3 regions of the Kitasatospora sp. NPDC042419 genome follow, and region 2 is predicted to be linked to each of the others. Evidence: riboswitches for the same ligand, from Rfam matches in the RefSeq annotation. Region 2 holds a riboswitch; each other region holds the start of a gene.
The links. Region 2 has a riboswitch for S-adenosylmethionine ahead of thrC (threonine synthase). Riboswitches for the same ligand answer to the same signal wherever they lie in the genome.
Positions count from the first base shown of each region.

Region 1: it holds a riboswitch for S-adenosylmethionine, as region 2 does, so the genes downstream of both, AC067J_RS15985 (AAA family ATPase) here and thrC (threonine synthase) in region 2, are expected to answer to the same signal.
Region 3: it holds a riboswitch for S-adenosylmethionine, as region 2 does, so the genes downstream of both, AC067J_RS01735 (aminotransferase class V-fold PLP-dependent enzyme) here and thrC (threonine synthase) in region 2, are expected to answer to the same signal.

Region 1 is NZ_JBWKAW010000006.1:384,377-391,960, reverse strand. Features, by position in the region: gene AC067J_RS15985 (AAA family ATPase) at 1-2,665, opposite strand, end outside; SAM riboswitch class IV at 2,925-3,047, opposite strand; gene AC067J_RS15980 (rhodanese-like domain-containing protein) at 3,306-3,770, opposite strand; gene AC067J_RS15975 (helix-turn-helix domain-containing protein) at 4,018-5,400, opposite strand; gene AC067J_RS15970 (M28 family peptidase) at 5,800-7,584, shown strand, end outside.
Region 2 is NZ_JBWKAW010000011.1:4,360-11,943, reverse strand. Features, by position in the region: gene AC067J_RS21370 (hypothetical protein) at 289-648, opposite strand; gene groL (chaperonin GroEL) at 781-2,400, opposite strand; gene AC067J_RS21360 (cold-shock protein) at 2,760-2,963, opposite strand; gene AC067J_RS21355 (ubiquitin-like small modifier protein 1) at 3,528-3,806, opposite strand; gene thrC (threonine synthase) at 3,932-5,215, opposite strand; SAM riboswitch class I at 5,233-5,367, opposite strand; gene AC067J_RS21345 (glucosyl-3-phosphoglycerate synthase) at 5,517-6,548, shown strand; gene AC067J_RS21340 (alpha,alpha-trehalose-phosphate synthase (UDP-forming)) at 6,587-7,584, shown strand, end outside.
Region 3 is NZ_JBWKAW010000001.1:381,183-388,766, forward strand. Features, by position in the region: gene AC067J_RS01715 (NYN domain-containing protein) at 120-1,514, opposite strand; gene AC067J_RS01720 (hypothetical protein) at 1,850-2,119, opposite strand; gene AC067J_RS01725 (rhomboid family intramembrane serine protease) at 2,322-3,152, shown strand; gene AC067J_RS01730 (Lrp/AsnC ligand binding domain-containing protein) at 3,194-3,475, shown strand; gene AC067J_RS01735 (aminotransferase class V-fold PLP-dependent enzyme) at 3,515-4,915, opposite strand; SAM riboswitch class IV at 4,968-5,085, opposite strand; gene trpD (anthranilate phosphoribosyltransferase) at 5,255-6,331, opposite strand; gene AC067J_RS01745 (hypothetical protein) at 6,525-6,950, opposite strand; gene ctaE (aa3-type cytochrome oxidase subunit III) at 7,345-7,584, shown strand, end outside.

The DNA of each region.
Region 1 (7,584 bases), on a different contig from region 2:
CGTTCGGGCGGCGGCCGAGGGCGAGCTGGGCGCGGGCGGCGCCGAGCCGCCAGGGCGCGATCGCGGGCAGGTGGTCCAGGCCCCAGCGGGCCATCGCGTCGCCGCAGGCGCGGTAGTCGGCGAGCGCCTCCTCGGCCCGGCCGAGGGCGAGCCGGTGGCCGGCCAGCGCGTACCGGTGGTGCAGCCCGGCGGGAGTGCGGGCCATCCCCTCGGGGGTGGGCAGCTCCAGGAAGTGGGCGGCGTCCTGGTGCAGGCCCGCCGCCGTGCGGGCGGCGGCCATGGTGGCCAGCGGCAGACCGGCCGCCACTCCCCAGGCCTCCGGCCGGACGTGGGCGAAGGCGGCGCGCCCGGCCTCGTCGGCGGCCCGCAGGTCGCCCTGGCGCAGCGCCGTCTCGGCCCGCAGCGCGGCCAGCAGGGCGTGCCAGTTGGCGCCGCAGCGGGCGCCGGCCCGGTCGGCGAGCGGTCCGCACCAGTGGGCGGCCCGGTCGGCGCGGTCGGCGTACAGCAGGACGGTCAGCGCGGCGGTCAGCGACTCGGTGCGGACGCCGCCGAGCCGCCCGGCGCGCAGGATCAGTTCGGCCTGGACGACGGCCGCGTCCGGTGCGACCGTGCCGGCCATCAGCCCGGCGAGCAGCCGCATGCCGTCGCCCCGGTGGTCGGCCGCGTTCACCGGCCGGCCCGTCTGCGGGCGGGCGGGGTTGGGCAGCAGTCCCGGGTACCAGTAGGCGAGCCAGTACCGCAGGGCCTCGGCGGGGGCTCCGTTGCCGGGTGCGGCCTCGAACCGGGCGAGCGCGGCGACGCCCTGCTCGGTCCGGCCGTGCCAGAAGTGGTGGCGGACGGTCTTCAGTTCGTGCCGCCGCGCGGTGTCCGCGTCGGTCACCGTGCCGGGCAGGGTGGGTACGCACTCGACGGCCGCCGTGCCGAAGGAGCCGAGCACGCCGACGGCGGGGCCGTGGGCCGCTTCGGGCCCGAACCCCCCGGTGCTGGCGGGTCCACCGGTCCAGCCCGCCGCCCTGGCCGGGCCGCCGAGCGGACCGACGACCGGTTCGCCCACCGGTTCGCCGACCGGTTCGCCGAATTCGCCGACCGGCTCGCCGGACGGGCCGCCCGTGAGCCAGCCCGCGAGCCCGTCGGTCCGGCCGCCCACCGGTCCCGTGACGGGCCCGGGCTCCGGCAGCGCCCATGCGCCGCCGAAGCCGGCGGCGCCCCCGAGGGCGTTCCCGGCCGTGCTCCCGACGGCGCTCACGGCGGCGCCGAAACCCCCGGTGCTCCCGACACCACCCACACCACCGACTCCACCGATGTCACCGACTCCACCGGCGCCACCGCCCGCAGCGGCACCCGCGCCGGCACCGACACCGACACCCGCACCCGCACCCGCACCACCACCGCCGACCCCGGCGAGGCCCGGCGGCCAGCCGTACGTACCCGCGCCCGCTCCGGGCCCCGCCTCCGGGCCCGCGACCGTGCCCTGCCCCGGCACCGCCGGCTCCCCGGCCGACAGGGAGCCGCGCAGGTGCCCCTCCGCCACCCGGGCGTGCCCGTGCACGGTCGCGTCCGCCGCCCCGGCCGCCCGCAGCAACCGCCCGGCCCGCTGGTGCAGGGCGGCCAGTTCGACCGGGCGCATCGCGGCGAGCAGGTCCCCGGCGGCGGTCGGGTGGCGGAACCCGCCGTCCCGGAAGAGACCGGCCGCGTGCAGCAGGTAGAGCGCCCTGGGCAGCGAGTCCGGTGCCAGCAGGAGGAGTTCGGCGAGGAGGTCCGGGGTGGCGGACGCGCCGAGCACGGCGACGCCGCGCGCGTAGTGCAGCGCCAGCGGGTCGATCCGGTGCAGGCAGTGCATCAGTCCGCGCCGGTAGCCCTCGCCGACGACCAGCTCGTCCGGGACGCCCGCGGTCTCCTGGTCGCCGATGAGGCTGTGCACGAGCAGCGGGTTGCCGCCGGTGAGGGTGTGCGCCTCGACGGCCAGCCGGACGGACGCCGCGCCGAGCCTGGTCCGGAGGAGCTCGGCGACCAGCTCGGTGGAGAGCAGGTCGAGCCGGATGTGCTGGTGGTGCGGCTGGCGGGCCAGCTCGACCTCGAAGAAGGGGTTGGACGGGGTCATGGTCTCGCGCGAGCTGAGCACGGTGAGCACGCCGGCGCTGCGGGTGCGGCGGACCAGGTAGAGCAGGAACTCCAGCGACTGCGGATCGGCGTCCTGCCGGTCGTCGACGGCGATCAGGACGGGGGCGCGCTCGGCCAGCCGCCGGACCAGCCGGAACAGGCCCTCCAGGGTGCGCTGGGTGAGCCGTCCCTGCGGTCCGTCCGACGGGGCCGGGCGGCCGCCCTCGGCGGCGCCGTCGGCCAGCAGGCGCTCCGCCGCCGCGGCCTCCTCCGGTTCGAGGTCGGCGCCCTGGAGCAGCTGCCGGGCCAGCCCGAGCGGGAACTCCCGCTCCAGCGGCGAGCCGGTGCCGACCAGGACGTGCGCCCCGCGCTCGGCGACGGTGTCGGTGAAGGCGTAGAGCAGGTCGCTGCGGCCGCTGCCGACCGATCCGTGCAGCACGATCACGCTCCCGGCGCCGGCCGCGCACCGGTCGAACGCCTCGCGCAGCCTCCGGTACTCGGGCTCCCGGCCCACCGGGAGGGCTCTGGACAGGTCTCGGGGGGCGGGCGCGGGGAAGGTGGACATCCGTTCTCCTGGAGCTGTGCGCACGGGAGGACGGGCCGCTGGGCGCTCCTCCTCGCACGGGGGCGTGGGCGAGGGAATCGGACGGACCGACCGAGACGGGCAGGGCTGCCCGGCCGGCCGACCGGCGTCAGCGACAGAGGGAGCTGGCGCGCCGCAGCAGGTCGACGTCGAGCCTGGCCACCAGCCTGAGGCTCGCGGCGTTGCGTCCGCCCGCCCGCTGTTCCACGACGTTCTCCATCCCCCGCGCCCTACCGGGCCATGACCGCGCTTGTGACGACGCGTCACCTGAACGCCACGCCACCCGGCTTATCCCCGGGGCACCCCACCGCGGTGTGGGGGTTGCCAGTCAGCCGGCCGGGGCCTGTGGCTGACATTCTTCGCCGACACCGAGTTTAGGAAGGCGCCGCCGATCCCGTCAATTGCGGGAACCCCCGGCGGAACACGCGAATCCGCCGGTCCGGACCTCGGGCGCCGCCTCGTGAAACGGGGCGCAATCCGGCCGCAACACCGTTGCCACACTTGGGCGGTGAGCGGACGGCCGGGTCCGGACCGGCGGTTCCGGTCTGACGGGTCGTCGGTCGGTAGGGGGTCGACAGGGGTGCTTCGGCCGGGCGTGCGCGAAGGGCCCGGACGGCCGCGATCAGCAGGCGCAGCTGATGCCGGATCGGGGCGCGGTCAGGTCGTCCACGGGGCGCTGCCCGGTGCCGTGGTCGGTGTCGTAGGCGAAGCCCTCGCGGGCCCAGTACTCGAAACCGCCGAGCATCTCCTTCACCCGGTAGCCGAGTCGGGCGAAGGCGAGCGCGGCGCGGGTGGCGCCGTTGCAGCCGGGGCCCCAGCAGTAGGTGACGACGGTCGCCGCGGGGTCGACGAGCGCGGGCGCCAGTTCGGGGATCCGCGCGGTCGGGATGTGCAGCGCGCCGGGGATCCGGCCCTGCGCCCAGGCCGCTTCGGCCCGGGAGTCGACGACCACGAGTCCGGGGACGCCGGCGGCGAGGTCGGCGCGCACGTCGGAGACGTCGGCCTCGAAGGCGAGCCGGGCCAGGTAGTGGGCGGCGGCGGCCGAGGGCTCGGCGGCGGGGACGGCGAGAACGGCACTGCTGGTCATGTCGGGGCTCCTTGCCTCGGCCGGGGCGGTGATCCGATCCTCGCCCGCGCGGGTCCGGCCGCGCGATCGGCGTGATCGCCTGCTCCCGCCAAGATCCCGCCAGGCCTCCTCCCCGCTCCGTACCACGGCGCCGTACCCGGACACCTCGGGCACTCCGAACACCTCGGACACTCCGGGCGCCCCCGAGCCCCGAGACCCCCGACCCCCGCGGAGCCGCCGGGTCCGACGCCGGGCGCCCCGAGCCCCGCTATCCCGCCAGTCCGTGCTCCGCCAGCCTCCCCCGCAGCCCGGCCAGTTCGTGCCGCACCAGCGCCGGCAGACCCGCCCCGCCGCCGTCCGCCGCGAGCACCGGGGCCAGCAGCTCGGCCGCCGCCCGGGGGTCGCGCGCCACCAGCAGGCAGTCCGCCACCCGGACGGTGAACAGCAGGCGGGCGACGGGCAGTTGATCGGGGGCGAGGAGCGCGAGGGCGGTCTCGGCGGCGTCCACGGCCCGGCGGGCGAGCCGGAGGTCACCGACGGCGGCGGCCGCGTCGCGCAGCGCGGCGGCGGCGCCCGCCTCGACCCGCAGCCGCATCGAGGCGATGGAGAGCCAGGCCGCGTCGGTCTCGTCGCGGGTGTCGATGTGGTCGAGGTGGAGCCGGGCGCGGGCGAGGTGCCGGACGGTGGCGCGGACGTCGCCGGCCAGGGCGTAGGCGCGGGCCTGGCCGATCTGGCTCATCGCGCCCGCCCAGTGCCGGCCGGGTGCCGCCCGGGCCATCTCGCGGGCGTAGCCGAGGGCGGCGGCGGGGTCGCCGTCGAGGCGGGCGAGGGCGCTCATGTCGCTGAGCGCGGCGACCTGGGTGGCGGGGTCGCCGGCCAGCTCGGCCCAGCCGAGCGCGCGGTCGAAGCAGGCCATCGCGGTGGCGTTGCGGCCGTCCTGCATGCGCAACGCACCCGCGGCGTGGGCGTATTCGGCGGCGAGCCGGGCGAGCGGACGGCGGGCCCGGTCGGCCGGGTGGGCGGCGAGGCGGCGCAGGATGACGCGGAGGGTCTCCTCGACGGCGACGGTGCCCGGTCCGGCGGGGGCCTCGCCGGCGCGGAGGTGGGCGGCGAGCAGGCCGGTGAGGGCGTGCGCGGTGTCGGGGTCGAGGGCCGGCGCCGTGGCGGGGTCGGCGGCGCGGAAGGCGTCGTGCAGGGCGGCGAGGTCGCCGGGTTCGGGGACGGCGCAGCCGGCGGCGTCGTGGAGCGGGCAGAGCATCCCGTAGTCGGGGAGGCGTGCGGGCAGCCAGACGGAGAGCCCGGGTGGGAGGGCCGGGCCGACGAGGGAGACGGGCGGATCGGGCAGCGGCGGCCGGGCCCAGCCCGTGGGCGGCGCCGCGGTGTCCTCCGGCACGCCGTCCTCGGCCCGGCGGCAGGCGGTGCGCAGTTCGCCCCCGGCGGCGAGGAGGTCGTCGAGGCGGTCGGCGAGGCGGGGGCTGGTGCGGCGGGTGCCGTGTTCGAGCTTGCTGACGGCGGTGTGGTCGTAGCCGATCTCGGCGCCGAGCTGGGCCTGGGTGAGGCCGGCCCGGCGGCGCCACTGCCGCAGGCGGATGCCGAAGGCACGCCAGAGCTCGTCCTCGGCGAGGGTTGCCGCGGCGCGGTTCCGGTGCAACGGGGCTGCCCTCCCGAGTGCGCTCCCGGGCCTTCCGGTGGGGAGGTCCGCTGAGGAGGACGGTACTGGACGGAGCGCCCCTCCGTACATGACGTGGTCTCAACCACTTTTCCCCTCTGGTCTCAACCTCTCCACTATGTGGTCTCAACCTCTGCACCTGCCCTGGCCTCCCGCGCTGCCCTTCCGGACACCAACACCGGTACGGGACAGCCGGCTTGACAGAACTTGCCAAACACTCGAAGTGCCCGCCGTACCCGTTGACCGTGGCATGACGGCGTGTGAGGGTTCCGGCACCCGAGCGCGGACGCCCGCAGCGGCCGTCCCCCATGCGGCCCGCGGTGAGCGCCTTTCCGGCACGCCGTCCGCGGTCGAGCACCCCCACGTTCGAGGAGCCTCGGAATGAAACGCAGATTACTGACGGCGGGCACCACCCTGGCCGTCCTGGCCGGCATGCTCACCGCCACCGCGGTCGGGCAGGCCGCCGCCGACCCGGGCCCGACGGCCGTCGCGCCGCCGAGCGCGCTGACCGCCGCCGTGAACGCCGCCGACCAGGCGGCCGCGGCAGGCCTGGACGCCCTGGCCAAGGGGCCGGGCGAGACCTACGAGCGCCAGTCCGTCACCCCCTGGCTCGCCGGCCTCTACTCGGTCGCCTACGAGCGCACCTACAAGGGCCTCCCGGTGGTCGGCGGCGACGCCGTCGTCATAGCCGACGGCCAGGGCAAGGTCCGCGGATCGCAGTCCGCCTCCTCCGGCCCGATCGGCGTGCCGACCACGCCCCTGGTCAGCGCCGCCAACGCGGAGAAGACCTCCCGCACCAAGCTGGCCACCGTCGACGGCGTGCAGACGCGCCGCCTGGTCGTCCGGGTCAAGGACGGCGCCGGCCGCCTCGCCTGGGAGACCGTCCTCACCGGCCGCACCGCCACCGCGCCCAGCACCCTGCACGTCTTCGTCGACGCCCGCAGCGGCGAGGTCATCGACAGCTACGACGACGTCCGGGCCGGCACGGTCAACAGCAAGTGGAACGGCCCGTCGCCGGTCACCATCAGCACCACCGGCTCGGGCAGTTCGTACTCCCTGCGCGACCCCGGCCGGCCGGGCCTGAGCTGTGCCGACTACTCCACCGGCCAGGTGTTCACCAAGTCCTCCGACTCCTGGGGCAACGGCAGCTCCACCAGCAAGGAGACCGGCTGCGGCGACGTCATGTTCGCGGCGCAGAAGGAATGGGACATGCTCCGGGACTGGCTGGGGCGCAACGGCCACAACGGCAACGGCGGGAGCTGGCCGGTCAAGGTCGGCCTGAACGACGTCAACGCCTACTGGGACGGCTCCTCGGTCTCGATCGGCCACAACAACGCCAACGAGTGGATCTCCTCGATCGACGTCGTCGGCCACGAGTTCGGCCACGGCATCGACCAGTTCACCCCGGGCGGCGCCAACAACGAGAACGGCCTGGGCGAGGGCACCGGCGACATCTTCGGCGCACTGACCGAGGCCTACGCCAACCAGCCCGCCCCGTACGACAACCCGGACTACACCGTCGGCGAGATGGTCAACCTGGTCGGGCGCGGCCCGATCCGCAACATGGCCAACCCCTCGCTGGTCAACGGCGACCCGAACTGCTACTCCTCCTCGATCCCGAGCACCGAGGTCCACGCGGCCGCCGGCCCGCTGAACCACTGGTTCTACCTGCTCGCCGAGGGCTCCAACCCGGGCGGCGGCAAGCCCACCAGCCCGACCTGCAACAACTCCACGATCACCGGTGTCGGCATCAAGGACGCGGGCCGGATCTTCTACGGCGGCATGCTGCTCAAGACCAGCGGCATGACCTACAAGAAGTACCGGGTCACGACCCTGACCGCCGCCAAGAACCTCGACCCGAGCTGCAACCTGTTCAACCGCACCAAGGCGGCCTGGGACGCGGTCAGCCTGCCCGCCCAGAGCGGCGAGCCGACCTGCAACGTGACGGGCCCCGAGTTCAACATCACGCTCACCCCGAGCGCCGGCTCCGTCCAGCCCGGTTCGTCGACCAGCGCGACGATCAACACCTCGGTCGTCTCGGGCGGCGCCCAGACGCTCAACCTGACCGCCTCGGGCGCCCCGAGCGGTGCCACCGCGACGGTCACCCCGTCCTCGGTGCAGAGCGGCTCGCCCGCCACGCTGAACATCACGACGTCCTCGTCGACG
Region 2 (7,584 bases):
GGGCGGCCTCGCGGCCACCGACGCCCTACATACCGAGTATGTATACCTCCATCCGGGGGGATGACTCAAGTATCCGGCATAAGTCGATAGACTACATATGCAGATGCGCGACAGCGACCGGCGAAACGGGCCCCCACCAGCGAAAAGCCGCCGCCGCGCCCGGAGGCGCGACGGCGGCGAAGACGGAGACCGGAGACAGGAGGGAGCAGTGGGCAAGCAGCCGATGACAGGGAGCGACGGAATCCGGAGGTGAAGGGAGCCGAACGGAACCCCGGGGCGGGCGGAGCGTCAGGCGAGCTGCCCGACGGGCGCCACCACCGCGCCCTGCTTGCCGCAGACCCAGTGCGGCTCCGGCCCCAGCTCGGGCTCCACGCCGAGCGCGTGCGGATCGCCGTCGGCCGCGCACTCGGCGCAGAGCGGCCAGCGCCCGTAGTTCTCCAGCAGCGCGTCCTGGACGTCCTGGGCGACCAGCCCGAGCACGTACTCGGTGCCGTCCGGCCACTGCTCCAGCCACCAGCGCCGGTGCGTCACGGCCTGCTCGACCAGCGACACCACGGCGGCGTCCGCCACGTCCCGTGCGGTCAGGTCGGCCAGGATCAGCGCCCGTGCGGTGTGCAGCGCCGTCTCGATGTCGTCAGTCGAAGCCATCAGCCCATTCTCCCAAACGGCGGGCGCTCTCCCGCCCGCCCGCAACACCGCACAACGCCGCGACAACGCCGCACGGGCGGCCCCCCGAAGGGAACCGCCCGTGCGAACGAGGAACCGTCCGATCCGGATGGATCAGAAGTCCATGTCACCGCCCGGCATGCCGCCGCCGGCGGCCGCAGCCTTCTCCGGCTTGTCGGCGATGACGGCCTCGGTGGTGAGGAAGAGCGCCGCGATGGAGGCGGCGTTCTGCAGCGCGGACCGGGTGACCTTGGCCGGGTCGATGATGCCCTCGGCGATCAGGTCGACGTACTCGTTGGTCGCGGCGTTCAGGCCGTGGCCGGCGGGGAGGTTGCGCACCTTCTCCACCACGACGCCACCCTCGAGACCGGCGTTGGCCGCGATCTGCTTGATCGGGGCCTCCAGCGCGATCTTGACGATGTTGGCACCGGTGGCCTCGTCGCCCTCCAGCTCCAGCTTGTCGAACGCGACCGCGGCCTGCAGCAGGGCGACGCCACCACCGGCGACGATGCCCTCCTCGACGGCGGCCTTGGCGTTGCGCACCGCGTCCTCGATACGGTGCTTGCGCTCCTTGAGCTCGACCTCGGTCGCCGCGCCGGCCTTGATGACGGCCACGCCGCCGGCCAGCTTGGCGAGGCGCTCCTGGAGCTTCTCGCGGTCGTAGTCCGAGTCGCTGTTCTCGATCTCGACACGGATCTGGCTCACGCGGCCGGCGACCTGCTCGCCGTCGCCGCCACCGTCGACGATGGTCGTCTCGTCCTTGGTGATGACCACCTTGCGGGCGGTGCCCAGCAGGTCGAGGCCGGCGCTCTCCAGCTTCAGGCCCACCTCCTCGGCGATCACGGTGCCGCCGGTGAGGATGGCGATGTCCTGCAGCATGGCCTTGCGGCGGTCACCGAAGCCCGGGGCCTTGACGGCGACGGACTTGAAGGTGCCCTTGATCTTGTTCACGACCAGGGTCGACAGGGCCTCGGCCTCGACGTCCTCGGCGATGATGACCAGCGGCTTGCCGCTCTGCATGACCTTCTCCAGCAGCGGGAGCAGGTCCTTGACCGAGCCGATCTTGGAGTTGGCGATCAGGATGTACGGCTCGTCGAAGACGGCCTCCATGCGCTCCAGGTCGGTGGCGAAGTAGGCCGAGATGTAGCCCTTGTCGAAGCGCATGCCCTCGGTGAGCTCAAGCTCCAGACCGAAGGTGTTGCTCTCCTCGACGGTGATGACGCCTTCCTTGCCGACCTTGTCCATGGCCTCGGCGATGAGCTCGCCGATCTGGGTGTCGGCGGCCGAGATGGAGGCGGTGGAGGCGATCTGCTCCTTGGTCTCCACGTCCTTGGCCTGGGCCAGGAGCTGGTCGGAGACGGCGACGACGGCCTTCTCGATACCACGCTTCAGGGCCATCGGGTTGGCGCCGGCGGCGACGTTGCGCAGACCCTCGCGGACGAGCGCCTGGGCCAGCACGGTGGCGGTGGTGGTGCCGTCACCCGCGACGTCGTCGGTCTTCTTGGCGACCTCCTTGACGAGCTCCGCACCGATCTTCTCGTACGGGTCCTCGAGCTCGATCTCCTTGGCGATGGAGACACCGTCGTTGGTGATGGTGGGGGCGCCCCACTTCTTCTCCAGAACGACGTTGCGACCCTTGGGGCCGAGCGTGACCTTCACCGCGTCGGCGAGCTGGTTCATGCCACGCTCAAGGCCGCGGCGAGCTTCCTCATCAAAGGCGATGATCTTGGCCATCTGAAGTGGTCCTCCGGGACACGGTCGACTGCTCGGACCAAGGGGTGCCCGCGACGGACGGCCCTGGTGTGCGGGGGTCCCATTCCCCTACCGCTCCCTGGGGCCTCACCGACCCGGTCCGCTTATCACTCTCAAGCTGTGAGTGCTAACGCCAATGATTAGCACTCTGGGTGGGCGAGTGCAAGCCCAATCGGCGATCCGCGAGCCCTGCCGGGCCTCTCCGCGCGCCGCGCCGGACGGCCCCGCGACCGCGTCCGGACACGCCGACGGGCCCGTACGACACGTGCCGTACGGGCCCGCCGTGAAGCGAGAGGTGCACCAGCCGATGGGCCGAGCCGAACTCCTGGGTGTCGAAAAGGTCAGACCGCCGCGCGGACCATGTCCGCCTGCGGGCCCTTCTGCCCCTGAGAGATCTCGAACTCGACCCGCTGGCCCTCCTCAAGGGTGCGGTAGCCGTCCATCTGGATCGCGCTGTAGTGGACGAAGACGTCCGCACCACCGTCGACCGCGATGAAGCCGTAGCCCTTCTCCGCGTTGAACCACTTGACGGTGCCCTGAGCCATTCCGAACTCCCCTAGTGCTGTGCTGGCCCTTCACGCGCCCGCAGGTCTGCGGGCCCGGGTCTGGTTGGAGGCCGGCCCGGGGAACCCCCCCTGGGCGCAGCCGTGCACGCCACAATCCCCCCGACGCCGCCGGACGGTATCCGGCGAACGGGCGATTGCGTCGACCGCGGCTGAATGTATCCGGATCGACGCCCTCTGCAACAGGGTCAACGGTTGGGAATTCCCCGGTGTGATCAAGGGACAGTACGGGAGCAATCGGGAGGAAAGCCGCCTTTCCTCCCGGACATAGCGGACGGAATGCCCGAAATCCACTCCAGAATTCTGACACCGGCCTGACATGTTTCCCCGCCGCGGGCCGGTCGCCGGTCTCAACGACCGGACGGTCGGCGGCGGTACGGGTGCGGGCGGACCCGGTCACGGGGAGAGCGGGGAGGGGGCGGCTCTGTTCCCGGTCCAGCGACACTTTACTCCGACCGGGACAGAAAATATTCCCGCCAAAATACGACCGGCCGTCCGCGGCACGGAATTCCGTGCTGCGGACGGCCGGGAACGGCGAAAAGGCGCTCAGCAGCCGCCGGCCACCGCCGGAATGATCGAGACGCTCGCGCCGTCCTTGATCTCCGTCGCCAGGCCCTCGGCGAACCGCACGTCGTCGTCGTTCACGTAGACGTTCACGAAACGGCGCAGCTTGCCGGTGTCGTCCAGGATCCGCGCGGCGATCCCGGCGTGGTTCTTCTCCAGGTCGGCGATGACGTCACCCAGGGTGCCGCCCTCGGCGGAAACCTCGCTGGCGCCGCCGGTGTAGGTGCGCAGGATGGTCGGGATGCGGACGTTGGCGCTCATGGGGTCTTCTCCTCGATGCGGGGGCGGGGGCTGGCGGGGCTGGGGCTGGGGGCTGGCGGGGAGCCGTGACGGGGCGGGCCGGCGGTGCCGGCACCGGGGCCCGTCGGGGCGGACGGCCGGGCCGGTCAGGCGGACGCGAGGCCGGCGTCCCGGAACGACGCCAGCGTCGGCCGGATCACGGCGGTCATGCCGGCCTCCGAGACGGCGTCCAGCGTCTTGAGGCCGTCGCCGGTGTTGATCGCGACGGTCTCCTTCGACGGGTCCAGCTGCCCGGTCTCGACCAGCTTCTTGAGCACGCCGACGGTCACCCCGCCCGCGGTCTCGGCGAAGACGCCCTCGGTGCGGGCCAGCAGCCGGATCGCCGCCACGACCTCCTCGTCCGTCACGTCCTCCACCGCGCCGCCGGTGCGCCGGGCGATGTCGAGCACGTACGGGCCGTCGGCCGGGTTGCCGATCGCCAGCGACTTGGCGATGGTGTCGGGCTTGACCGGCCGGATCACGTCGTGGCCGGCCTTGAACGCCGCCGACACCGGCGAGCAGCCCGCCGCCTGGGCGCCGAAGATCCGGTACGGCCGGTCCTCGACCAGGCCCAGCTTGATCAGCTCCTGCAGCCCCTTGTCGATCTTGGTCAGCTGCGAGCCCGAGGCGATCGGGATCACGATCTGCTCCGGCAGCCGCCAGCCGAGCTGCTCGCAGATCTCGTACGCCAGCGTCTTGGAGCCCTCGCCGTAGTACGGCCGCAGGTTGACGTTGACGAAGCCCCAGCCCTCGCCGGCCGGGTCGCCGATCAGCTCCGAGCAGAAGCGGTTCACGTCGTCGTAGTTGCCCTCGATGCCGACCAGCTCGCCGCCGTACACCCCGGCCATGACGACCTTGCCCTGCTCCAGGTCGTGCGGGATGAACACGCAGGACTTGAAGCCGGCCCGGGCCGCGGCCGCGCCCACCGCGCCGGCCAGGTTGCCGGTCGACGAGCAGGACAGGGTGGTGTAGCCGAAGGCCCGCGCCGCCTCGATCGCGCAGGCCACCACGCGGTCCTTGAAGGAGTGCGTCGGGTTGCCCGAGTCGTCCTTGACGTGCAGCTGGGCGGTGAACCCGAGCTCGCGGCCCAGGTTGTCGGCCTTCACCAGCGGGGTCCACCCCGGGTTCAGGTTCGGCTTGGTGGCGACGTCGGCCGGCACCGGCAGCAGCGGCGCGTACCGCCAGATCGACGCCGGACCGGCCTCGATGCGCTTGCGCAGCTCCTCCGCGCCCTCGCTGCCGAACTCGTAGGCGATCTCCAGCGGGCCGAAACACTCCACACAGGCGAAGCTGGGGCCGAGCGGGAACCGGGTGCCGCACTCGCGACAGGACAGCGCGGCGGCGGGGCCGAGGTCAACGGTGACGGGTGCGGCGGCAGTGTCGATAGCCATGATGGCGGAGGCCTCTCTCCTCATCTTCCCCGTGACGCGGGCGCGCCACAGGCCGGAATTGGCACCTGTCCCGCCGGGGCCTGTGACGACAGCCGCGCGAGAAGGTTGCCGGGACGTCAACGGGCCGTTCCCTCAGTCCCTCTGGATGAGCTCTGTGAAGTTGTGGTCGTGCTCAGCGGAGACCCCGGCGTGCGAAGGTCCGACCGCTGTACGAAGACTGTATCCGAAGGCGTCAACCCTGAACGGGTCCGTCCGCCACGCGAGATGACCCGTCCCATCCGTCCCCGCCGAGGAGAGAACCGTGCCCGCCGAACCGATCCCCGAGCTCCTCCCCGAGACGGCGTCCTGGCTCCGCCGGCGCTCGTGGAGCGCGGCCGACCGTCCGGTGGACGTCCTGCTGGCGGCCAAGCGCGCCCTGGGCCCGGCCGGCACGGTCAGCGTCGTCCTCCCCGCCCTGGACGAGGAGGCCACCGTCGGCGACATCGTCCGCACCATCCGCCGCGAGCTGGTGGAACGGCTGCCGCTGGTCGACGAACTGGTCGTGGTCGACTCCGGGTCCTCCGACGCCACCGCCGCGGTGGCCGCCGACGCCGGGGCCACCGTGTTCCACCGCGACGCGATCCTCCCCCGGCTGCCCGCCGCCCCCGGCAAGGGCGAGGTGCTCTGGCGCTCGCTGCTGGTCACCCGCGGCGAGATCGTCTGCTTCGTCGACGCCGACCTGCGCGAGTTCGACCCCGCCCTGGTCTCCGGCATCGTCGGCCCGCTGCTCACCGACGCCCACATCCAGCTGGTCAAGGCCATGTACGACCGCCCGCTCGCCGTCGGACCGGGCGACTCCGCCACGGGCGACGTCGCCGTCATCCCGTCCGGCGGCGGCCGGGTCACCGAACTGGTCGCCCGTCCGCTGCTCAACCTGCACTGGCCGGAACTCGCCGGTTTCGTCCAGCCCCTCGGCGGCGAGTACGCGGCCCGCCGCTCACTGCTCGAACGCCTGCCCTTCCCCACCGGCTACGGCGTCGAACTCGGCCTGCTGGTCGACGCCCTGGAGACGGCCGGGCTCGACGCGCTCGCCCAGGTGGACGTCGGCGTCCGCCACCACCGCCACCAGGACGGCCAAGCCCTCGGCCGGATGGCCGCCACCATCTACCGCACCGCCCTCGAACGGCTCGACCGCACCCACCGGCTCAAGGCCTCCGCCGACCTGGTCCACCCGCTGCTCACCCAGTTCACCCGCGACCCGGAGACCCGCGCCTTCACCGCGCACACCCACCCGGTCACCGCCACCGAACGCCCCCCGATGCACACCGTCCCCGAATACGCCACCCGACGATGAAGGGTTTGCGGCCCGGACCCCCCGGCAACCAACCAACCATGGGCGATCTCACGACCGAACGTTCGAATCCGACCGGCACCGCCCCCGTCCTGGTGGCGTCCAACCGGGGACCGGTGTCGTTCGGCACCGCGGACGACGGCACGCTGACCCTCCGCAGAGGGGGCGGCGGCCTGGTCTCCGGCCTCTCCGCCATCGACGACCCGGACGCCGTCTGGGTCTGCGCCGCCCTCTCCGACGCCGACCGCCGGGCGGCCCGGGAGGCCCCCGACGGCCGCCTCGACCGGGTCGGCCACGACGTCGGCGGCCAGGCCGTCCGGATGCTGGACATAGACCCGGAGACCTTCGCCCGGGCCTACAACGGCGTCGCCAACTCGACCCTCTGGTTCATCCACCACCTGCTGTACGACACCCCGACCGCACCCGCCTTCGACGCCGGCTTCCGCACCGAGTGGCAGGCCTACACCGCGTACAACGCCGCCTTCGCCGGGGCCCTCGCCACCGAGGCCGCCCCCGGCGCCGCCGTCCTGGTCCAGGACTACCACCTCTCGCTGACCCCGGCGCTGCTCCGGGCCGCCCGCCCCGACCTGCGGATCGGCCACTTCTCGCACACCCCCTGGGCGCCGCCCGAGTACTTCCGGCTGCTGCCCGACGACATCGCCGAGACCGTCCTCTCCGGCATCCTCGGCGCCGACCGGGCCGGCTTCCTCACCCGCCGCTGGGCGCTCGCCTTCGCCGACTGCTGCGAGAGCGTCCTCGGCGCCGCCGTCGACCGCGACGCCCTCACCGTCACGCACGGGGGCCGCACCACCCGCCTCGGTGTCCACGGCCTCGGCGCCGACGCCGGCTTCCTGCGCGAGCGCGCCCACCGCCCGGACGTCGACGAGCGCCTCGCCACCCTGCGCGCCGCCGTCGGCGACCGCCGGACCGTCGTCCGGGTCGACCGCACCGAGCTGAGCAAGAACATCGTCCGCGGCTTCCAGGCCTACCGGCACCTGCTGCGCACCCGCCCCGAGTGGCGCGACCGGGTGGTCCACAT
Region 3 (7,584 bases), on a different contig from region 2:
CGCCACTCCCCCGTTGGCGTGAACCCGTCTCCCCCGCTCTGACTTCACGAGACCCACACATCACCGCAACCCCGGCGCTGACCAGGCGTCATTCCCGCCTGCTCGGAGCCGGGGGACGGCTACGGCCGGGCCAGCCGGTTGAGCAGCAGGACGGAGGCCACGGGGCGCGCGCCCGCCTTCCGCACGCCCTCCGCGACCTCGCGGTCGGTGGAGACCACCACCACCGGCCGCCCCTGCGGTTCGGCCCGCACCAGCCGGCGGATCAGCTCGTCCGCCGTCTCCCCCGTACGGCTGAACCGCACCCGCACCCCGCGCGGCGGCGCCATGATCACCGGCACGTCCAGGTCCTGGCCGTCGAACACACAGGTGACCTCCGCCTGGGTGCGCTGCGCCAGCATCGCCAGCCCGCCCAGCAGCCGGATCCGCTGCTGCTCCAGCGGCAGCGTCGGATAGCCGGTCTTGGTCACGTTGTAGCCGTCCACCACCAGATGGACCTGCGGGATCGCCAGCAGCTGGTCCAGCAGCGCCGGGTCGTCCTCCGCCAGGCCGCGCCGAGCCACGTCGTGCGGCGAGGCCGAGCCCGGCACCACCGCCTCCACCAGGTCCGCCGGGCGGATCTGCGACACCGGCAGCGCCAGCTCCCGCTGCAGCCCCTGGGCCGACTGCAGGACGGTGTCCAGCAGCAGCCGCAGCCGCATGTCCTCGACGCTGCGCCCCTCGCGGGCCGACCGGCGGCCCTGCTCGGCGGCGTTCTCCAGCTCCGACACCCGGTGCCGCAGCCGCCGCGTCTCGCTCTCGCCGCCGCTCCGCTCGGCCGCCGCCTGCGCCTTGACCGCCTCCAGCTCGGCGGCCAGCTTCCGCGTCTCGGCCTGCGCCCGACGGGTGTCGCTCTCCAGCGAACGGACCTTCCGGCGGAGCGACTCGGCCTCCTTGCGGACGTCCTCCGACTCGGCCCGGTGCCGGTCAAGGTCGGCCCGCGCCGCGGCCCGCACCTCCGTCAGCTCGGCCTGCAGCTTCTCCACCAGCCGGGCCGCCTCGGCCGCCGCGCCCTCGGCGCCGGCCCGCTCGGCCTCCTCGCCGGCCTCCGCGACCAGTCGGCTCCAGCCGGCCGAACGGACCAGGTAGGCGGCCGCGGCCACGTCCATCGGATCGGCGGCGCCCGGCACGGTGCCCGACTCCAGCGCCCGGACCAGATCGGGCTGGCCCAGCCGCAGCCGCTCCGCTATCCGCACCCGGAAGGCCGGCTCGGACTCCAGCGCGGCGGCCAGCGCGGTCGCGGCGTACTTGGCCCGGCGGGCCGGGGTGAACTTGGCGTACTGGCGCAGCGACTGCGGCAGCTCGCCGAGCGGCAGGCCGCCGAGCGCGTCGGCGGCCAGGCCGACCACCCGCCGGCGCACGCCCTCGGGCAGCGGCCGGTCCAGGCGCTCGGCGGTCGTCTCCGCGGCCGGCCCGTCGCGGTCGTCCGACTCGTCCGGCCCGTCCGCCCCGCCGTCCGTGCCGGCCCCGTCCCGCACGTCCGTCCCGTCCGTGCCGTCCGTACCGCCTGCGCCGTCGGCTGCCGCCGGTTCGTCACCGCCGCCGGACTCCTCGCCGGAGGCCGCCACGGCCGCGCCCTCGGTGCCGAAGGGGGCGGCACCGGCCGCGTCCGGCGCCTGCGCGTCCACAGCGGGCTGCTGCCCCTGCGGCCCGGCGGGCTCCTTCGCTGCGTCCACCACGTCCTCGGCTCCGATCCTGGTCCTGCGGGGGACGGCCGGCGGCCGCCGCCCCCGTCACACTCCGCGCGTTCTCTCTTTATTGTCCCGTGCGGCGGACGGCCACGCCGCGTGCCGCCCACCGCACGGGCCGGGCATCAGCCCTGCTCGCCGGCGGCCTCGGCCCCGGCGTCCGCCGCGCCCGGGCGGGCGACCAGCTCGACCTGGTCCACCGCGTTGCACCAGCGGCAGCGCACCGACTCGACGGTCTCGCTGAGGGTCTGGGTCTCCTCGACCTTGGACTCGCCGGCCAGGTCGAAGTGGAGGAACTCGGTCACCCGGGCGGTGCGGGTGACGTCGAAGCGGGTCAGGTTTCCGCAGAGCGTGCAGCGCCAGCGCGTCTCGGCAGTCAGGGCGGGGACGGTCATCGGGGGTCCTCTCGGGTGGTCCCTGGATGGGCTCAGGCGCTCCCCCCGGAGCCCCGGCGTCGGCGGCGGGAGGCGGGAATGCCCGCCCCAAGCCTATTGCCTGGGGCAACCTTCGTGACCACCGGTCACGGCGATCACCGCCTTGGGCCACCTGCCGTAACGACGCGGTCCCGGCGGGCCCGGCGGAGGGATGCTTGGCGGCATGGCGATCCCGGTCCTCGACCACGCCGGCGCGCGGGACGGCCGACCGGCCGTGGCCGCTCCGGCCGTCTGCTACGCGCTGATCGCGCTCAACACCGCGGTCTTCCTGCTCGGGCCGGCCGCCGGACTCAATCCGCTGTACGGGCGCGGCCAGGCCCGGGTCTGCGCCGAGCAGCGTTACGAGCAGCGCTGGGGGACGGTGCCCGTCGAACTGCTGACCGGGCACCCGCTCACCGCCGAGCAGCTGGCCGAGGCCCCCGACCCGGTGCCCGGCTGTCCGGCCGCGCCGACCCCGGGGAAGCACCCGGCGCTCTCGGTGCTCAGCGCGCTCTTCCTGCACGGGGGCTGGCTGCACCTGCTGGGCAACCTGCTCTTCCTGCACGTCTTCGGCCCGACCGTCGAACGGCGGCTGGGCCGCTCCCGGTTCGTCCTCTTCTACCTGGCGGCCGGCACCCTCTCCACCTACGGCTTCGCGCTCGCCGAGGCGCACTCGCCGGACTCGACCCGGGTGCTGATCGGCGCCTCCGGGGCGATCTCGGCCGTCCTCGGCGCCTACCTCCGGCTGCACCCGCGCGCCCGGGTCACCACGCTCGTCCCGCTGCTGCTCTTCCTGCCGCTGCGGTTCCCCGCCTGGCTGGTGCTCGGGCTCTGGTTCGCCCTGCAGTGGTGGTCGGTCCACTCGGCCGGCCCTGGGGGCACCTCCCAGCCGCCAGGCTGGGGGAGGGTCGCCTACCTGGTGCACGTCATCGGTTTCGCGGCCGGCTTCCTCTACGCCTGCACCCTGGCCGAGCGCCGCCCCCGGGCCGCCCGCCGCCCGCGACCGTCCGGCTGACGCCCGATACCCTGGCGGCACCTCACAAAGGAGCTCGCACCGTGATCACCGCCATCGTCCTGATCAAGACCAGCGTCGACCGCATCCCGGAGATCGCCGAGGCGATCGCCGCCATCGAGGGCGTCAGCGAGGTCTACTCGGTGACCGGCGGGTACGACCTGGTCGCGATGGTGCGGGTGCGGCGGCACGACGACCTCGCCGAGGTCATCCCCGGCCGGCTCAACAAGGTCCCGGGCGTGGCCCACACCGAGACCCAGATCGCCTTCCGCACCTACTCCCAGCACGACCTGGAGGCCGCGTTCGCGATCGGCCTCGACGCCTGACCCGTCAGGCCCGGCCGGGCGCCCGGCCCGGCGGCCCGGTCAGGCACCCCGCCGGGTGTCCGCGACGCAGCGGCCGCCCTCGTTCCGGTAGTTCCAGGCCGCGCCGTCCGTGACCAGCTCGCGGACGGCGGTCAGGAACCGGTCCACGTGCTCGTCCGGGGTGCCCGCGCCGAAGCTCACCCGGATCGCGTTCAGGCTGCGCTCGCCCGGCAGCGACGGCTCCGGCGCGCCGCACTCGGACGGCGCGACGTCCTCGTCGCCGAGCAGCGTGCGGACCAGCGGGTGCGCACAGAACAGGCCGTCGCGCACGCCGATGCCGTACTCGGCGGAGAGCGCGGCCGAGAAGTGCGAGCTGTTCCAGCCCTGGACGACGAAGGAGAGCACGCCCACCCGGGCCGACTCCGGGCCGAACAGGTTGAGCACCTTCACCTGCGGGATCTCCGTCAGGCCCGCCTTCAGCCGGTCGACCAGCGCGCGCTCGCGGGCCTCCAGGGCGTCGAAGCCGGCCTCGGTCAGCGCCCGGCAGGCGGAGGCGATCGCGTAGGCGCCGATCACGTTCGGCGAGCCGGCCTCGTGCCGCGCCGGGCCGGTGTGCCACTGCACGGCCACCGAACCGTCCTCCTCGCGGGCCACGGTCCGGGTGGCGCCGCCGCCGGCCAGGTACGGGTCGGCCGCGTCCAGCCAGTCGGCCCGGCCGGCCAGCACGCCGGCGCCGAACGGCGCGTACAGCTTGTGCCCGGAGAAGGCGATCCAGTCCACGCCCAGCTCGCGCACCGAGACCCGGTGGTGCGGGGCCAGCTGCGCGGCGTCCAGCACCACCCGGGCGCCGTGCCGGTGCGCGGTCCGGGTCAGCTCGGCGACCGGCCACAGCTCACCGGTGACGTTCGAGGCGCCGGTGACGCAGAGCAGCTTCGGGCCCTCGGGCGCCTCGGCCAGCGCGGCGTCGAAGGCGGCGACCGCCTCGGCGTGCGAGCGCGGGGCGCGCAGGTAGGTGACGGCCAGGCCGGCGTGCGCCCAGGGCAGCAGCGAGGCGTGGTGCTCGGTCTCGAAGGCGAACACCCGGGTGCCGGCCGGGACGGCGGCGGCCAGCAGGTTCAGCGAGTCGGTGGTGGCACGGGTGAAGACCACCTGGTCGCCCTCGCGCAGGTCCAGGAACTCGGTGACGGTGCGGCGGCTCTGCTCGAACAGGTCGGTGGAGAGCTGCGAGAGGTAGCCGGCGCCGCGGTGCACGCTGCCGTAGTAGGGGGCGTAGGCGGCGACGTCGTCCCAGACCCGCTGGAGCGCCGGGGCGCTGGCGGCGTAGTCGAGCGCCGCGTATCCGACCTTCTCACCGGTGGCCAGCGGCACCTGGACGTCGTGGCCGAGGACGGCGAGGAGGGCCTGCGGGGAGGGCGCCTGGTCGAGGGTGGCGGCCGGCGACTGCGGGGAGGAAAGGGACATGGGGATGCACTCCTTCTACGGGCCCAGGACCCCGGGAGTGCAAATCGTCCGGCGTCCGCGCTTGTCACGCGGACGGTTTGCCGCATGACCCGGTCCTCACCCAGGGCACCCCGCCACGGACGGAGGGTTGCCGGACAGCCAGCTGGGGCTTGACGCTGTCACTCATGACCTGGCGAAGACTCTAGGTCGCGTCCGCCCCCTGGTCAAACAGGGGTCCACATCCCGGACGGCCGTCCGGGGGGCGGTCCGACCCGCCCCCGCGCGGGCCCGGCTCCGGCCCGGCTCCGGGAACGCGGAAGGGGCCGGCGGAAGGTGTCCCGCCGGCCCCCTGACGCCGCCTCAGGCCCTGGCGGTGGCCTCCGACCAGTGCTTCAGCAGGTCCCGGGCGGCACCCGAGTCGATCGCCGCCGCCGTCCGTTCCATGCCGGCCGCCAGCTGCTCGGACAGCGGCGCGTCGGTCAGGTCGAGCGCCACCAGCGCCGCCGCCGAGTTCAGCAGCACGGCGTCCCGGACCGGCCCGTGCTCCCCGGCCAGCAGCCGGCGCGCGACCTCGGCGTTGTACGCCGGGTCCGCCCCGCGCAGCGCCTCGATGCCGACCGGCTCGATGCCGACGTCGCGCGGGTCGAACGCGGTCTCGGTCACGGCGCCGTCGCGGACGACCCAGACCCGCGAGGTGGTGGTGATGGTCAGCTCGTCGAGGCCGTCGTCACCCCGGAAGACCAGCGCGGTGGAGCCGCGCCGCGCCAGCACGCCGGCGATCAGCGCCGCGAGCCGGGTGTCGAAGCAGCCGATCGCGTGCGCGGTCACCCGCGCCGGGTTGGTGAGCGGACCGAGGAGGTTGAACGCGGTCGGCACCCCGAGGTCGCGCCGGGCCGGGGCGGCGTGCCGCATCGACGGGTGGAAGGTCGCCGCGAAGCAGAAGGTGAGCCCCACCTCCTCGGCCACCTCGGCGACCCGGCGCGGCGCCAGGTCCAGCCGGATGCCGAGCTTCTCCAGCACGTCCGAGGACCCGCTCGACGAGGAGGCCGCCCGGTTGCCGTGCTTGACCACCTTGGCGCCGGCCGCCGCCGCGACGATCGCCGACATGGTGGAGATGTTGACGGTCTTGGCCCGGTCGCCGCCGGTGCCGACGATGTCCACCGCCGGGCCGGGGATCGACAGCGGTTCGGCGTGCGCGTACATCGAGTCGACCAGACCGGAGATCTCGTCGACCGTCTCGCCCTTGGCCCGCAGCGCCACCATGAAGCCGGCCACCTGGACCGGGGAGGCCTCGCCGCTCATGATCCGGTCCATCGCCCACGCGGTGGCGGAACGGTCGAGGTCCTCCCCGCGCAGCAGCACCGACAGGATGTCCGGCCAGGTGCGGACCACCTGCGCGGGGTCGCTACCGCCGTTCGCAGGGTGCACGTTCACCATGGCTGACTCCAGCTCTCGGTCCCCGCTGTACGGGGACGGACCGTAGGGATGGAGTCAGCCTATCGAGCGGCGGGGCGCCGGGGCGCCGCCGTTCACCCTTCTTCTCCCGTGGTGAGACGCGCGGCCCGGACGCCCTGCCCGGAACGCCCCGTCCCGGGCGGCTTCGCCCGGTACGCCCCGGGGCCGGGGCGGGCTACCGGGCGACCGGCGCCCGCTTGGCCAGCCGCGCCCGGAGCAGGGTGGCGGCGGCCTCGGCCAGCGCCACCGGGTCCACCGGCTGGGAGATCGCCGCGTCCGCCCGGCTCCAGGCGGCCAGCCAGGAGTCCTGCGGTCGGCCGATCAGCACCAGCAGCGGCGGGCACCCGTAGATCTCGTCCTTCAGCTGCCGCGCGAGCCCGAGCCCTCCGGCCGGCACCGCCTCCCCGTCCAGCACGCAGAGGTCCACCCCGCCCTTCTCCAGTGCCCTGAGTACCGCGGGGGTGGTCGCGCACTCCAGGTAGGACAGCTCCGGCAGATCCTCGGCCACCCGGCTGCCGAGCGCCGTGAGCACCTGCTCCCGGGTGGTGCGGTCGTGGCTGTAGACGAGAACGGTCAGCGTCTCGTCGGTCGTGTACGCCATGGGCCCTGCTCCCTCACGTGTGATCCGGACCACGTTCGCCTCTCCCCGGATGCTACTCCCGATCACCGGCCGCCGAGCCCCTCCCGCGCGATCCTTCTCAAGCCGCCGCGCCCACGACTGGTCCGGCCGGAGGACAGCGCGTCACCCTCGACCGCGCAGTCCACCCGTACGGCGGACGGGGCGCTTCTCCCCTTACTACCGGCAGGCCCCGAGGGGGTGACACGACACGCGGGCAACGGGGTCGAAGGGGCCTTCGAAGAACCATCAGAAAAGGGACACGCCGCTGCTCAGCACCGGTACGGACGGCCCGTCGGGCACCAGGGGGGCATACCGCACGCACCGGACACTCCGAGGGACACCCCCCGGCGTGAAGACGGAATAAGGGACCGACATAATGTCCGTCGTGGCGACAGCAACAGCAGTAGAAACCGGGCACGCGCACGGATCGGTCAACCGGCCGAACATGGTCAGCGTCGGAACGATCGTCTGGCTCAGTTCCGAGTTGATGTTCTTCGCGGCCCTCTTCGCGATGTACTTCACGCTCCGCTCCGTGAAGGGAGCCGAGTACTGGACCGAGAAGGCGCACGCCCTCAACGTGCCCTTCTCCTCGGTCAACACCACGATCCTGGTGCTC